DNA from 4 places in the Kitasatospora sp. NPDC001664 genome. Region 1 is predicted to be linked to each of the others. Evidence: riboswitches for the same ligand, from Rfam matches in the RefSeq annotation. Region 1 holds a riboswitch; each other region holds the start of a gene.
The links. A riboswitch is a leader RNA that binds a small molecule or an ion and turns the genes downstream of it on or off. The one in region 1 is predicted to bind cyclic di-AMP.

Region 1 (3,594 bases):
CAGCCCGCCCTCTTCACCTGGGAGTTCGCCGCCGATCCGTACCCCGCGTACGCCTGGCTGCGCGAGCACGCCCCGGTGCACCGCACCACGCTGCCCAGCGGGGTGGACGCCTGGCTGGTCACCCGGTACGCGGACGCCCGGCAGGCGCTGGCCGACGCCCGGCTCTCCAAGAACCCGGCGCACCACAGCGAGCAGGCCCACCGCACCGGCCGGGTCGGCATCCCGGGGGAGCGGCAGGCCGACCTGATGACCCATCTGCTGAACATCGACCCGCCGGACCACACCCGGCTGCGCCGGCTGGTCTCCAAGGCCTTCACCCCGCGCCGGGTGGCCGAGTTCCAGCCCCGGGTGCAGGAGCTGACCGACCGCCTGGTGGACGGCTTCGCGGCCCGCGGCGAGGCCGACCTGATCCACGAGTTCGCCTTCCCGCTGCCCATCTACGCGATCTGCGACCTGCTCGGCGTGCCGCCGGAGGACCAGGACGACCTGCGGGACTGGGCCGGGGCGATGATCCGTCACCACGGCGGCCAACGCGGCGGAGTGGGGCGGGCGGTGAAGAGGATCCGCGCCTACCTGCTGGAGCTGATCCACCGCAAGCGGGCCGACCTCGGCGACGACCTGATCTCCGGCCTGATCCGCGCCAGTGACCACGGTGAGCACCTGACGGAGAACGAGGCCGCCGCGATGGCCTTCATCCTGCTGTTCGCCGGCTTCGAGACCACCATCAACCTGATCGGCAACGGCACCTACGCCCTGCTGCGCGACCCGGAGCAGCGGGAGCTGCTGCAGGCGTCGCTGCGCCGGGGCGAGAGCGCGCTGCTGGAGACGGCGGTGGAGGAACTGCTGCGCTACGACGGCCCGGTGGAGCTGGCCACCTGGCGGTTCGCCACCAGCCCGCTGACCATCGGCGGGGTGGACATCCCGGTCGGCGACCCGGTGCTGGTGGTACTGGCGGCGGCCGACCGCGACCCGGCCCGGTTCGCGGCGGAGAACACCCTCGACCTCGCGCGCAAGGACAATCCGCACCTGGGTTTCGGCCACGGCATCCACTACTGCATCGGCGCCCCGCTGGCCCGGATGGAGGGTCAGCTCGCGCTCGCCGCCCTGCTGACCCGGCTGCCCGACCTGCAACTCGCCGCCGAGCCCGCTGACCTGCGCTGGCGCGGCGGCCTGATTATGCGCGGGCTGCGGGAGTTGCCGGTCCGCTTCACCCCGGAAGGCTGAACACCCGTTATCTGACGGCGTGTCGGTCATATCTGATCGACCGTGATCTGAATACACATCAATCCGGCCACAGGAGTACGGTTTGTGGACGACCCACCGCGCAGCGTGATTTCGGTGTGATGTGTTCGACATGAGCTTGTGATCGATCAGCTGATCTGCTTACCCTCCCTGGAGTCCGCAGCTGCGGACCCCGCGCGCGGAACGCCGAATCCTGCCCGCCGCGCTACCGGGACACCGACCAGACCCTTGGGCAGGGGCGGGGGACCCACACGTACGTCGCCGTCCCCCCACGGCTTGGGGTGAAGCCGCCTCACGGCGGCCGGGCCACCTCCCGGTCCGAACCCGACAGCTCACCTCGCAGGCGTGCGGAGAGGGACTTCTTCATGCTGTTTTCTGGTTCGGGCCGTCACCGTCGTCGTACCCAGGCCGAGAAGGCGATCGCCGTCGCGGGCGTCGCGGGCGTCGGCCTCGCCCTTCCGCTGATGGCCGCCACCGGCGCCCAGGCCGCACCCGTCTCGACCTGGGACAAGGTCGCCCAGTGCGAGAGCGGCGGAAACTGGTCGATCAACACCGGCAACGGCTTCTACGGCGGTCTGCAGTTCACCTCCAGCACCTGGGCCGGCTTCGGCGGCAAGGCCTACGCGCCGCAGGCCAACCAGGCCACCAAGGGCCAGCAGATCGCGGTCGCCGAGAAGGTGCTCGCCTCCCAGGGCCCCGGCGCCTGGCCGGTCTGCTCCGTGAAGGCGGGCCTGACCAAGGGCGGCGCCGCCGCCCAGGTCGACACCAACTCCGAGGCCAAGGCCTCCCGTTCGGAGACCCGCACGGCCGCGCCGAAGGCGGAGACCCCGAAGGCCGCCGCGCCCAAGACGGAGACCAAGAAGGCGGCGCCGAAGGCCGCCGAGACCACCAAGCCGGCGCCCAAGGTCGAGACCCCGAAGGCCGCCGCGCCGACGGTGAACGCCCCGAAGCACGCCGCGCCGAAGGCCCCGGCCACCGGCAGCTACACCGTCAAGTCCGGTGACACCCTGTCCGGCATCGCCGCCGCCAAGGGCCAGGACTGGCACCAGGTCTACCAGGCCAACAAGTCGGTCGTGGGTGGCAACCCCGACCTGATCTACCCCGGCCAGGTCCTCCAGCTGGGCTGATCCGACGCACCGTCATCACGGAGGGGCCGCACCGTTCGACGGTGCGGCCCCTCCGTGCCCGTCCCAGGTGAACTACCGGTGGGTAGGAAGGCCACGAGGTGAGACGGGACCAAGGTCAGCGTGGTCCCGGGGCCCGGTGCGGTTAGGCTCTGGTCGTAACGACTACACATCCCGCTTCCGCAAGGAGATGCCTCGTGCCGTCCATCGATGTCGTCGTAGCCCGCGAGATCCTCGACTCCCGTGGCAACCCCACGGTCGAGGTCGAGGTCGGTCTGGACGACGGCAGCACCGGCCGTGCCGCCGTCCCGTCGGGTGCCTCCACCGGCGCCTTCGAGGCGCTTGAGCTCCGCGACGGTGACAAGAACCGCTACTTCGGCAAGGGCGTCGAGAAGGCCGTCCTGGCCGTCATCGAGCAGATCGGCCCGGAGCTCGTCGGCTACGACGCCACCGAGCAGCGCCTGATCGACCAGGCCATGCTCGACCTGGACGCCACCCCGGACAAGTCCTCGCTCGGCGCCAACGCCATCCTGGGCGTCTCGCTCGCCGTGGCGCACGCCGCCTCCGAGGCCAGCGACCTGCCGCTGTTCCGCTACCTGGGCGGCCCGAACGCGCACGTCCTGCCCGTCCCGATGATGAACATCCTGAACGGTGGGTCGCACGCCGACTCCAACGTCGACATCCAGGAGTTCATGATCGCCCCGATCGGCGCGGAGTCCTTCTCCGAGGCCGTCCGCTGGGGCGTCGAGGTCTACCACACGCTCAAGGGCGTCCTGAAGGAGCGCGGCCTCTCCACCGGCCTGGGCGACGAGGGCGGCTTCGCGCCGAACCTGGACTCCAACCGCGAGGCCCTGGACCTCATCACCGAGGCCATCAAGAAGGCCGGCTACACCCCGGGCAAGGACGTCGCGCTGGCGCTCGACGTGGCCGCCTCCGAGTTCTACAAGGACGGCGCCTACCAGTTCGAGGGCAAGGCGATCTCCTCCGCCGAGCTCATCGACTACTACGCCGAGCTGGTCGCCGCGTACCCGCTGGTCTCCATCGAGGACCCGCTGGACGAGTCCGACTGGGACGGCTGGAAGGCCATGACCGACAAGCTGGGCGACAAGGTCCAGCTGGTCGGTGACGACCTGTTCGTCACCAACCCGGCCCGCCTGGCCCGCGGCATCGAGACCGGCACCGCCAACGCGCTGCTGGTGAAGGTCAACCAGATCGGTTCGCTGACCGA
Region 2 (3,594 bases), on a different contig from region 1:
ACGGTGAGCTTGACTCCTCGCCCTCGGGCGGTTGACCTGCACGGACCTGCGCAGGGACTACCGCCAGCCGCCCATCCTACCGGTAGCACGAAAGGCGGACGCCAGGGTGCTGCCACACGGATGACGGGGCCCCGCGCGAGGACCCCCGGACGGCCCCCGGGACGCCAACAGGGCCCCGCCTTCGGACGAGACCCTGCCGCACTGTCGGGGTGGCCGGATTCGAACCGACGGCCTTCCGCTCCCAAAGCGGACGCGCTACCAAACTGCGCCACACCCCGTGGTGCCGAGAGGAAGCGTACACGCCACCCCACACCCCCACGGCCGTTCCCACGGGCGGCCGTTGACGGTCCCGGCGGGCGGCCCCGACGTGCCGGAGCGCGAAAGCGGTGTGCGAGCAGCCGACCCGACCAGGTACGCTGACCCTGTCCTCGGGACCGCAGCACGCGGCCACGGGGCGTCCTGTGCGGGTGTAGCTCAATGGTAGAGCCCCAGTCTTCCAAACTGGTCACGCGAGTTCGATTCTCGTCACCCGCTCCGCGAAAGGCTCCGGCCCCCGGTCACTGACCGGGGGCCGGAGCCTTTCTGACGTCGTCTCAGTCCTCTCAGACGTTGACGCCGTGGGCGCGCAGGTACGCGACCGGGTCGACGTCGGAGCCGTAGGAGGCGCCGGTGCGGACCTCGAAGTGCAGGTGCGGGCCGGTCACGTTGCCGGTGGCACCCGAGAGGCCGATCTGCTGGCCGGCCGAGACGGTCTGGCCGGCCGAGACGCCGATCGAGGAGAGGTGGGCGTACTCGGAGTACTTGCCGTCCGCGTGGCGGATGACGACCTCGTTGCCATAGGCGCCGCCGTTGCCGGCCTTGACCACGGTGCCCGAGGTGATGGCCTTCACGCTGGTGCCGGTGGAGGCGCGGAAGTCCACACCGGTGTGGTAGCCGCTGGACCAGCTGGAGCCGGAGGCGTGGTACGCGGTGGAGGTGCCGCCGCTGACCGGGGCCACGTAGCCGCCGGAGGCGACGGTGGTGGAGGTCTCGGCCTTGGGCGCGGCGGCCTTCGGGGCGGCGGCCTTGGGGGCGGCGGCCTTCGGAGCCGCGGCCTGCGGGGCGGCGGCCTTGGGGGTCGCGGCCTTCGGGGCCGGGGTGGAGGCCTTGGAGCGCGAGGCCTTGGTGGTGTCCGCGGACTCGGTGCTCTTGGACTGCTGCTGCGGGGCCGGGGTCTGGGCCGGCGCCGGGGCGGCGGCCGCGGCCTTGCCCGCGAGCGAGAGGTTCTGGCCCGGGTAGATCAGGTCCGGGTTGCCGCCGATGACGGACCGGTTGTCCTGGTAGAGCTTCTGCCAGCCGCCGTCGACCTGCTGGGCGGAGGCGATCTTCGAGAGGGTGTCGCCGCTGACGACCTGGTAGGCCTTGGCCTCGGCGGCCGGAGCGGCGGCCGGAGCCTCGGCGGGCGCGGCCGCCGGGGCGGACTCGGCCACCACGGCGGTGACGGCGGCGGCCTCGGGGGCGGCGGCCGGGGTGTGGCTCTGGTGCGCGCTGGCGGCGCTGACCGGGACGGCGAACGCGGCACCGACCACACCGGTGGCGACCGCGATGCGGGTCAGACGGGACAGCTGGACGCGACGGTGCTTGCCCATGGGGCTTTCCTCTCCGACGCCTGTGAGGTGAGCTGTCGGGTTCGGGCTGGAGATGCCCGGCCGCTGGCGCGGCTTCACCCCTAGCCGGACCGGCGTACCGGTACGGCGACTTACCTGTGGGTCCCCCACTCCTGCCATGGCTGTGCTGGTTCGAGGCTCCGGGTGGTGGCAGGACTCGGCGTTCCACCCGGTGGGCCCGTCCGGTCGATCCGCCGGACTGGATCCGCAGCTAAGCCCATCGCCCCGGCCGCTGGCAACCCCGGGTTGAACGATCAACGACGATCGGGCGGGACCAAAGTCACTCCGGGCCGGGGACTTCGGCCCTTGGCGGCCATGATCGCTGACCCTGGGCCGATCCTCCGTGCACGCAGGGTGTCGAATGCGACGGTCCGGGTACGGCCCTGCGCGCTCCGTCGGCAGGCGCCGTGACACCGGTCACGCCAGGCCGATACGCTCGCCGTTCGAGGTTCCCGTTCGAGAACAGAGCGCCGCCGTCCGGGCGGCACCGAGGAGATCCGCCCGTGCCCCACGAGGAGCGGCTGGCCGTCATCCGACGCGGAGTGGTCCGCGAGATGGCCCGCCTGGGCCTGGAGTTCACCGTGGACGGTGCGGTGGTCCGGGGGCCCGGCACCACCGCCGTGGCGGTCCGCGACCACGCCGAGCGGGGCACCACCGGCCACGTCGACCTCGGCTACGTCCTCCAGCTCGGCCGGGGCGACGGTCCGGTGGTCTGGGACTGCGCGGCGGGCTTCGGCGGCGACGACGCCGAGCAGCTCGACAACGCGGTGATGATCTGGGCCGGCACCACCGCCACCGCCGTGCTCCAACTCCTGGACGGCGGGCACGCGTTCAGCACTCCCGAGTTCCCCGGCTGGCGGGTGGTGCAGAGCCCGGCGGCCACCTTCGGCACCGGCTCGGAGCTGCTCGCCGACTGGCTCGCGGAGCAGCACTCCTCCCCCGCGCTGGCCGCCGCCGTGCTGCCGGAGCTGGTGCCCGGCCAGGTCAACGGCGTGAAGCTGTTCTTCGGCGGCAAGGCCGGCCACGACGTGGCCGAGGTGCGGGTGAACGGCCGGGTCAGCAGCGCGGCCTCGCGGGCCCTGCGCGCACAGGACTGGCCGCGCGGCGAACGGCTCTGCTGGGCGCGGCTGTTCCTGGTGTTCGCGCCCGAGCCCGAGGCACTGCCGGAGCGCGCGGCGGCGCCCGCACCACCGCGCGGAAGATTCGCGCGCTGGTGGCGGGGACGGCGCTGACCCACCGTCAGGCGGGCCCGCGACCGGACGCCTCCCGGCCGGGCCGGCCGGGGTGGCGGCTGCTCAGCTGGCGACCGAGGAGATGGTCTGCGCGAGCTGGCTGAGGAAGTCCTGGATCGGCTTGGCCGCCGTGGACTGGCTCAGCATGAAGCCGAAGAGCGCGGCGATGATGGCATGGCTGGTCTTCAACTGCTTGTTGCGGATGAAGATCACGCAGATGATGCCGAACAGGACCAGGGCTGAGACGGAGAAGGCCACCCGGACTCACTTCCTCTTTCTACGTAGCGAGTTTCGTGGCGGGCCCAATCCCCCGAGCAATCCCCCGGACCCCCCGAGAACCGACCGTCCCACCCGGACTCAGTGTGGTCGTTCGTGCGGACTGCGTAAAGGACTTGCCGTGAGCAGGCCCCGAAGATCCTGCGATGTGAGACGAATTTCCGCCGACCGAGACGATAGCCGAGCAGGCCTGACGGTCCGTCGGCAGGGCCGCCCCAACTGGCACTTGACGGCTCCGGGCGGTCCTAGATCCACTTTCCGGACTATGCCCCAGGAATGGCCGAAGATCGGCGTCGGGACTTGACAGTCGGTCAGCCCCGCCAGAGCAGCAGGACCGCGCGGTCGTCGTTGACGTCCTTGGCCACCGACTCGATGAGCTTCACCGCCGAGCCGCGGCCGCCGAGTTGGGCGAACGGGGCGCCCCCGACCAGCCGGTCCGC
Region 3 (3,594 bases), on a different contig from region 1:
CGCCCGCCCGGTACTGGGCGGCGGCCACCGAACCGAGGTCGGAGCGCAGCCGGTTGAGCTCCTCCTGGGCGGCGGCCACCTGGTCCTGGAGGGTGCCGGTCTCGGCCTGCAGGACGCGCTGCTGCTCCTGGGCGGCGTTGGCGCGCTCGGAGGCCTGCTCGGCCTCCTCGTAGATCTGGTCGACCTGGGCCTTGACGTCCTTGCGCGAGGTCGGCTCGGCCGGGGCGCCGGGCGCGGCGGCCGCGCCCCCGGCCGCCGCCACGCCGAGCACCGTGGTGGCGGCGGCGGTGAGCACCAGCGCGCGGGTCAGCCGGCGGGCGGCCGGCAGGGGGGAACGAGACACGGCGGCGGCTCCTGTGCGGCCGGGCCACCGCCGCCGACCAGGTGGGCGGGCGTCCTGACGGAGGTCCGGGGGCAGACGTTAGCGAGTCGCGGCGATCTAGTCCAAACCCCTACAGGGACGAATATTTGACCACTAATCGGACAGCTGATCCACCGTCGGGAAACGCCGCAGGCCCGGCACGGGGCCGGGCCTGCGGGCTGTAGGACGTTCGGGTGGGTCAGACCCGGACGATCGCGTTGATCGGCATCACCGTGGCGGACTCGTGCCGGACCAGGGTGCCGGTGCGCGGGGCGTGCACGATCTGGCCGCCGCCGACGTACAGGCCGACGTGGTGCCGGTCGCCGTAGTAGATGATCAGGTCGCCGGGCTTGGCGTCGGCGATGTTGGTGCCGATGTTGGTGCCGGCGCCGGCCTGCGACTGCGAGGTGCGCGGCAGCGAGATCCCGGCCTTCTTGAACGACCAGACCATCAGGCCGGAGCAGTCGAAGGAGTCCGGGCCGGTGTCGCCCCAGCCGTAGGGCTTGCCGATCTGCGCCTCGGCGGCGGCGACCACGGTCGCGGCGAAGGAGCCGGCCGGGAGGGAGCTCAGGTCGGTGCGGCTCTCCGAACGGGAGGCGCGCTCGTCACCGCCGGAGGACTGCGGCTTGGCCGCGGACTTCGCCGCGGCGGCCTTGGCGCTCGCCTCGGCGGCGGCCTTCTGCTCGGCCTCGCGGATCTTCTGCTTCTCGGCCGCGTCCAGCGAGTCGTACAGGGCCTGGGCCTTCGCCAACTTGCCCTGGACGTCCTCCTTCTGGGCCTTCAGCTGCTGGCTGGTCTTCTCCAGGTCGGCCAGCTTGCCCTGGGTCTCGGCCTTCTGCTGGTCGAGCTTGTCCTGCTCGGTCTTCAGCTGCTTCAGCGCGTCGGCCTGCGAGACGCCGACCTGGTTGATCGCACCGGCCTGGCCGAGGAAGGCGTCCGGGCTGCTGGAGAGCATCAGCTGGACGGTCGGGGATATCCCACCGCTGCGGTACTGCTCGGCGGCGATCTCACCGAGGCTGGCCTGGAGGGCGTTCACCTGCTCCTGACCGCGCGCCACCTCGTCCTGGAGGTGGCCGACCTGGGTCTGCAGGGCCTGCTGCTTCTCGGTGTTCGCGTTGAACTGCTCGGTCGTGACCTCGGCCTGCTCGTTGAGCTGGTCGATCTGGCTCTTGACCTCGTCCTTGGAGGGCTGCGGGTCGGCGTGCGCTCCGGTCTGGCTGGAGAGGACCACGGCGGCGGCAGCGGCGGCCGTCATGATCGAGACGCGGGTACGACTGGCAGGCTTGGGACGACGATGGGACGCCACGAAGGCGGGCTCCTTCTTCCTACGTCCGCCTACCGGGTGAGCTGACGGGTTCGGGCTGGAAGGTAGCCCTACGACGTCTCACCCCCGCACCGTCTCGCGACGGACCGGCCGGCCTGACGCCGATTCACCCCGAGGAACGTGGTTCCCCGGCTCCGATCGGCAGCCACCCCCTCGGGGGTCCCCTGTCGGGCAGTCAACTCTCCCTGCCCCGCTGCGTCTCGAACTCGGCGGTAACCACCGCCGCCGCCCAGGCTGGACGATCGACAGTGCGGTGGTTCGACAATGACCCTAGTAACCCAACCGTGATCGGTTCAAATCCTTGTAAGAAAAAAGACGGAAGAAAGTCCAAGTGCATTTGTGATTGCGACCGACCGTGATCACGAATGCACGGTGAGCTGAGATTTCGCCCTCCGGAGACGACGGAGGGCCCGCCGGAGGTGTCCCACATCACAGCGGGATTCCGGCGGGCCCGGGCGTGTCACGGGGCGTCAGTTGCCCCGGCTCACACCAGATGTCCGTTATGCCGTGCTCGGCTGACCGGCCGTCAGACGCGGCGGATGGTCTTGATCGGCATCACGTTGGCGGGGGCCACCTTGACCACGTCACCGGTGCGCGGCGCGTGCACCATCATGCCGTTGCCGATGTACATGCCGACGTGGTGCGCGTCGCTGTGATAGATGATCAGGTCGCCCGGCTGGGCGTTGGCCACGTCGTTGCCCACGTTGGTGCCGACGCTGGCCTGCGACTGCGAGGTGCGCGGCAGCGAGACGCCGGCCTGCGCGTAGGCCCAGACCATCAGGCCGGAGCAGTCGAAGTTGTTCGGGCCGGTGGCGCCCCAGACGTACGCGCGGCCCTGCTTGCTGAGCGCGGCGTTCATCGCGACGCCCGCGTAGCCGGCGGCCGGCGGCAGGGTGCTCGGGTCGATCCGGGTGGCACCGCGGGAGGAGCGGTCGCCGCTGGTGATGGCGGCGCGGTCGGCGGCGCTCAGCTGGTTGAGGAGGTTCTTGGCCTCCTGCAGCTTGCGCTGGACCTCGTTCTTGGAGTCGTTCAGGGCCTTGGTGTTGCGGTCCAGCTCGGCCAGCACCGAGGCGGCCTCGGCCTTCTGCTGGTCCAGCCGGCGCTGCTGGTCCTGGAGCGAGCGCAGGGTCTGCGCCTGGGTCTGGTTGACCTGGTCGGCGCTGGAGGCCTTGCTCAGGTAGCCGTCCGGGTCGGAGGCGAGCATCAGCGCCACCGACGGGTCGACCCCGCCGTTGCGGTACTCGTCCGCCGCCACGGCGGCCAGGCCGGTCTGGAGCTGCGTCATCTGCTCCTGGCCGCGGGCCACCTGGTCCTGCAGCTGGTCGGCCTGCTTGCGCAGCTGGTCGGCCCGCTCCTTGGCGCCGTTGTAGCGCTCGGCGGCCTGCTCGCCCTCTTCGTAGAGCTTGTCGACCTGGGCCTTGACCTCGTCCTTGGTCGGCTTCGCGGGGGCCGCGTAGGCACCGGACTGGGCGGAGACGGCGACCGCGGTCGCAGCGGCGGCGGTGAGCACGATGACCCGTGCGCGGCTCGGCTGCTTGGGACGGCGGTGGGAAGCCAAGGTGACGAACTCCTTCAGCACTCCTGGACGCCCACCCGTTCGAGCGATAGTCCAGAAAATAGGTTTGACGCCTGACCCTAGTGAGTCAGGAGCCGTCGCGCCACTCCCCTACCGGGACGAACTTCCCTACGCACAGCGGCTTTCACGAGACGGACACAAACGCGCCACGCTCCCCTGACCGGACATCAGAAGAGTTCACGGCCTGGACAGCCGCCGGAGCAGCAGCATCGAGGAGACCGGGCGCGCACCCGCCTTCTTCACGCCGTCCGCCACCTCCTTGTCGGTGGAGACCACCACCACCGGCCGCCCCTGCGGCTCGGCCCGCACCAGCCGGCGGATCAGCTCGTCCGC
Region 4 (3,594 bases), on a different contig from region 1:
CGATCGTCTGCGGCAGCGACCTGATGGCGCTCGGCGCGATCCGGGCGGTCCGCCAGCGCGGGATGGCGGTGCCGAAGGACGTCTCGGTGGTCGGTTTCGACGACTCGCCGCTGATCGCCTTCACCGAGCCGCCGCTCACCACCGTCCGCCAGCCGGTCGAGGCGATGGCCACCGCCGCCGTCGACGCCCTGCTGGAGGAGGTCAACGGCAGTGGCTCGCAGCGCGGTGAGTTCATGTTCCAGCCCGAGCTGGTCATGCGCGGCTCCACCGGCCCGCGCCAGCACGGGCGTTAGGACGCGCGAGAAGGGCCCGGGGTCGTCGTGACCCCGGGCCCCTCCGTGCTGTCAGCCCTCCTGGACGACACCGCCCCTGGGTTCGGTGAGGCGCGCCTCGTCGGCGGCGTCGCCGGTCCGTGCCTCGGTGCGGCGCGAGCGCACGAGGTAGTCGCGCAGGATCAGCTCGACGGCGTCCTGCGGGTTCTTGGTGCCGGCGAGGAGCATCAGCTCGATCGCGAAGTCGGCTTCCAGGGAGACGTTGACCTTGGCCATGGCGGCAGGATACGGCCGTGCCCCCGGAGCCGACCAGGTCTCCGGGGGCACGGCTTCATGCCGTCGTCAGACGCGGCCCGCGAAGTCGGGGGCCCAGTTGGCGATGGTCTCGGTCTTCACGCCGGCGCGGGGGTTGGCCGCCTCGACGTACTTGCCGCCGCCCAGGTAGATGGCGACGTGGTAGACGCCGGAGTTGGCGCCGTTGTTGGACCAGAACAGCAGGTCGCCCGCCTGGAGGTTGTCCAGCGAGACCCGGGTGGCGGCGTCCGCCTGGTCGTTGGCCACCCGCGGCAGGGAGATCCCGGCCTGGCGGAAGGCCGCCTGGGTCAGGCCGGAGCAGTCCCAGCCGCCGTTGCTGCTGCCGCCGTAGACGTAGGCCTGGCCGACCTTGGAGAGCGCGAAGTTGATCGCGGCGGCCTTGGAGCCGGTGGCGACGGTCGCGGTCTGCTCGGCGGCCGCGGCGGCGGACTTCTTCGCCTTGGTGGTGGTGCCGGTGGAGGCCGAACCCGACTGCGGGGCGGTCGACTTGGGGGCCGGAGCCGGGGCCGGGGCGGCCTGGGCGACGTTGCCCAGGACCAGCTGCTGGCCCGGGTAGATCATGTCCGGGCCCTCGGTGAGCTGAGCCTTGTTCAGCTCGTAGAGCTTCTCCCAGCCGCCCTCGACGTTCTGCTGCTGGGCGATGGTGGAGAGCCAGTCACCGGCCACCACGGTGTAGCTCTTGGCGGCCGCGGGCTTCGCGGCCGGCTGGGCGGCGGGCTGCTCGGCGGCCTTGGGAGCCTCCGCCTTCGGGGCCGAGGTGGTGGTCGAGGAGGTGTCGACCTGGGCGGCGGCGCCGCCCTTGGTCAGGCCCGCCTTGACGGAGCAGACCGGCCAGGCGCCGGGGCCCTGGGAGGCGAGCACCTTCTCGGCGACCGCGATCTGCTGCGCCTTGGTGGCCTGGTTGGCCTGCGGCGCGTACTGCTTGCCGCCGAACTCGGCCCAGGTGCTGGAGGTGAACTGCAGGCCGCCGTAGAAGCCGTTGCCGGTGTTGATCGACCAGTCGTTGGTGGACTCGCACGCGGCGACCTTGTCCCACACGGAGACGGGGGCGGCCGAGGCGGTGCCGGCGGTGAGGGTCGGGATGGTGAGGCCGATGCCCACGACGCCGGTGGCGGCGATGAGTCGGCGGGCACGCTTGGAAGTGGTGCTGGACAGCACGAAGACGCGTTCCTCTCCCACGCCTGCGAGGTGAGCTGTCGGATTCGGGCTGGAGTTGCCCGGCCGTGCCTGAGCGCGGCTTCACCCCAAGCCTGAAATCGGTCATACATGACCAAAACCAGGCGACTTACCTGTGGTTCCCCCGCCCCTGCCGCGGTGCTGATGAGCTGCCGACCCGTCCGGCGGCAGGATTCGGCGTTCCGGAGGGGCTGGGTCCGTGTGGTCACGAACAGGGCGTCACGTTAGGCAGAGTTAAGTTGAAACCGCAAACCCCTGTGATGCTGATCATGGTTTCTTTACCGACTCTTCATGAACCGGAAGCTGTCGATCCGGATGTCGATTCCGATCGATTCTGTTCAAATTCCTTGCGAGCAAAGGGATTTGCCTATGCTTCGGGTCATGCGGCACGCGAGAGGGCCCCAGTCGGGCCCGGCGGACAACGGATCGGCAAAGGTCAGTCGCCGGAAGCTCCTCATCGGCCTGGCGATCGGCACCGCCCTGGCGGCGGTCGGGGTGGAGGAGGTGGTACGGCGCAGCGGCAGCGGTCCTGACGCCCCCTCGGCGGCGAAGCCACCGCCGCCGACGGAAGCTTCGCATTCGCACGGTGCTTCGCCCGGTGCCTCTGACAGCCCGTCCGCCTCGGCCTCGCCCACCGAATCGGCCGCCGCCTCCGCCTCGCCCGCCGAGACGGTGCGGCCGCGGAGCTGGTCCGACCCGGCCGGCTGGAGCGGCGGCGCCGCGCCCCGCCCCGGCGCGGCGGTGCGGATCACCGACCACGTGCTGCTGGACGGCGACGTGACGGTGGGTTCGCTCCTGGTCGAACCGTCAGGTTCGCTCACCTTTGCCCCGGATCGTCCGGTTTCGCTCACCTCGCACGGCAACGTCGAGGTCCGCGGCGCGCTCACCCTCGCCCCGTCGAACGCCGCCACCGTCCACGCCGTCCGCTTCCCCGCGGTCGACGAGGGACGCTTCCAGGGCGGCGGGATGGCCCTGGTGGAGAGCGACACCGGCCTCTGGGTCACCGGCTCCGGCCGGCTCCGCCTGGCGGGCGCCCAGCGCACCGCCTGGGTCCGCGCGGCCGGCCCGCTGAAGGCCGGCGACACCAGCATCCGGCTGGCCGCCGCCCCGGCCGGCTGGCAGGTCGGCGACGAGCTCGCCGTCACCCCGACCGGGACGCCCGACGCCGAGGGCTTCTCCGAGCGCTACGACCACCGCACCGTCACCGCCGTCAACGGATCCACCGTCAGCCTGGACGGCCCGCTCAAGTACGCCCACCCCAAGGTCACCACCGGCGGCGGGGTGAGCGTCGGCGCCGAGGTGCTCAACCTGACCCGCAACGTCCGGGTCGAGGGCACCGAGAAGGGCCGGGCCCACGTCCACATCACCAGCAACCAGCGGGCCGACGTCCGCTACGCCGCGCTGCGCTGGATGGGCCCGAGGTCGGCCGGCAAGGAGAAGTGGGCCGGCAAGCCCGTCACCGAGCCGGTGCTCGGCCGGTACGGGTTGCACTTCCACATGCTCGGCGACACCACCCGGGGCACCGTGGTGGAGGGCGTGGTGGTCCGCGACACCGGCAGCCACGCCTTCGTGCCGCACAACTGCCACGGCATCACCTTCCGCTCCTGCATCGCCCACCAGACCTGGGAGGACGCCTACTGGTGGGACGGTCCGCTGGACACCCGCACCCCCCAGGGGCCCTCCAACGACATCACCTACGACGCCTGCGTGGCCTCCCGCACCCAGTTCGACCCCAACCCGCGCGGCTACCGGCTGACCGGCTTCAGCCTCGGCGCGGGCAAGGGCGGGGTGGCCCGGGACTGCGTGGCGGTCGGCGTCCAGGGCGCCAACG

Region 2: linked by a shared signal. The riboswitch ahead of ACWCYY_RS08665 (M23 family metallopeptidase) and the one ahead of ACWCYY_RS15150 (transglycosylase family protein) in region 1 are both predicted to bind cyclic di-AMP.
Region 3: linked by a shared signal. The riboswitch ahead of ACWCYY_RS19820 (NlpC/P60 family protein) and the one ahead of ACWCYY_RS15150 (transglycosylase family protein) in region 1 are both predicted to bind cyclic di-AMP.
Region 4: linked by a shared signal. The riboswitch ahead of ACWCYY_RS32260 (transglycosylase family protein) and the one ahead of ACWCYY_RS15150 (transglycosylase family protein) in region 1 are both predicted to bind cyclic di-AMP.

The regions. Positions count from the first base shown of each region.
Region 1 is NZ_JBSFGS010000009.1:149,011-152,604, forward strand. Features, by position in the region: gene ACWCYY_RS15145 (cytochrome P450 family protein) at 1-1,224, shown strand, start outside; cyclic di-AMP (ydaO/yuaA leader) riboswitch at 1,450-1,602, shown strand; gene ACWCYY_RS15150 (transglycosylase family protein) at 1,608-2,369, shown strand; gene eno (phosphopyruvate hydratase) at 2,564-3,594, shown strand, end outside.
Region 2 is NZ_JBSFGS010000004.1:355,480-359,073, forward strand. Features, by position in the region: tRNA gene ACWCYY_RS08655 (tRNA-Pro) at 205-278, opposite strand; tRNA gene ACWCYY_RS08660 (tRNA-Gly) at 464-534, shown strand; gene ACWCYY_RS08665 (M23 family metallopeptidase) at 603-1,628, opposite strand; cyclic di-AMP (ydaO/yuaA leader) riboswitch at 1,631-1,780, opposite strand; gene ACWCYY_RS08670 (DUF6348 family protein) at 2,150-2,878, shown strand; gene ACWCYY_RS08675 (hypothetical protein) at 2,942-3,136, opposite strand; gene ACWCYY_RS08680 (PP2C family protein-serine/threonine phosphatase) at 3,466-3,594, opposite strand, start outside.
Region 3 is NZ_JBSFGS010000013.1:73,414-77,007, forward strand. Features, by position in the region: gene ACWCYY_RS19815 (C40 family peptidase) at 1-343, opposite strand, end outside; gene ACWCYY_RS19820 (NlpC/P60 family protein) at 561-1,616, opposite strand; cyclic di-AMP (ydaO/yuaA leader) riboswitch at 1,678-1,839, opposite strand; gene ACWCYY_RS19825 (C40 family peptidase) at 2,212-3,243, opposite strand; gene ACWCYY_RS19830 (NYN domain-containing protein) at 3,439-3,594, opposite strand, start outside.
Region 4 is NZ_JBSFGS010000029.1:64,540-68,133, forward strand. Features, by position in the region: gene ACWCYY_RS32250 (LacI family DNA-binding transcriptional regulator) at 1-293, shown strand, start outside; gene ACWCYY_RS32255 (hypothetical protein) at 345-548, opposite strand; gene ACWCYY_RS32260 (transglycosylase family protein) at 615-1,766, opposite strand; cyclic di-AMP (ydaO/yuaA leader) riboswitch at 1,753-1,953, opposite strand; gene ACWCYY_RS32265 (hypothetical protein) at 2,145-3,594, shown strand, end outside.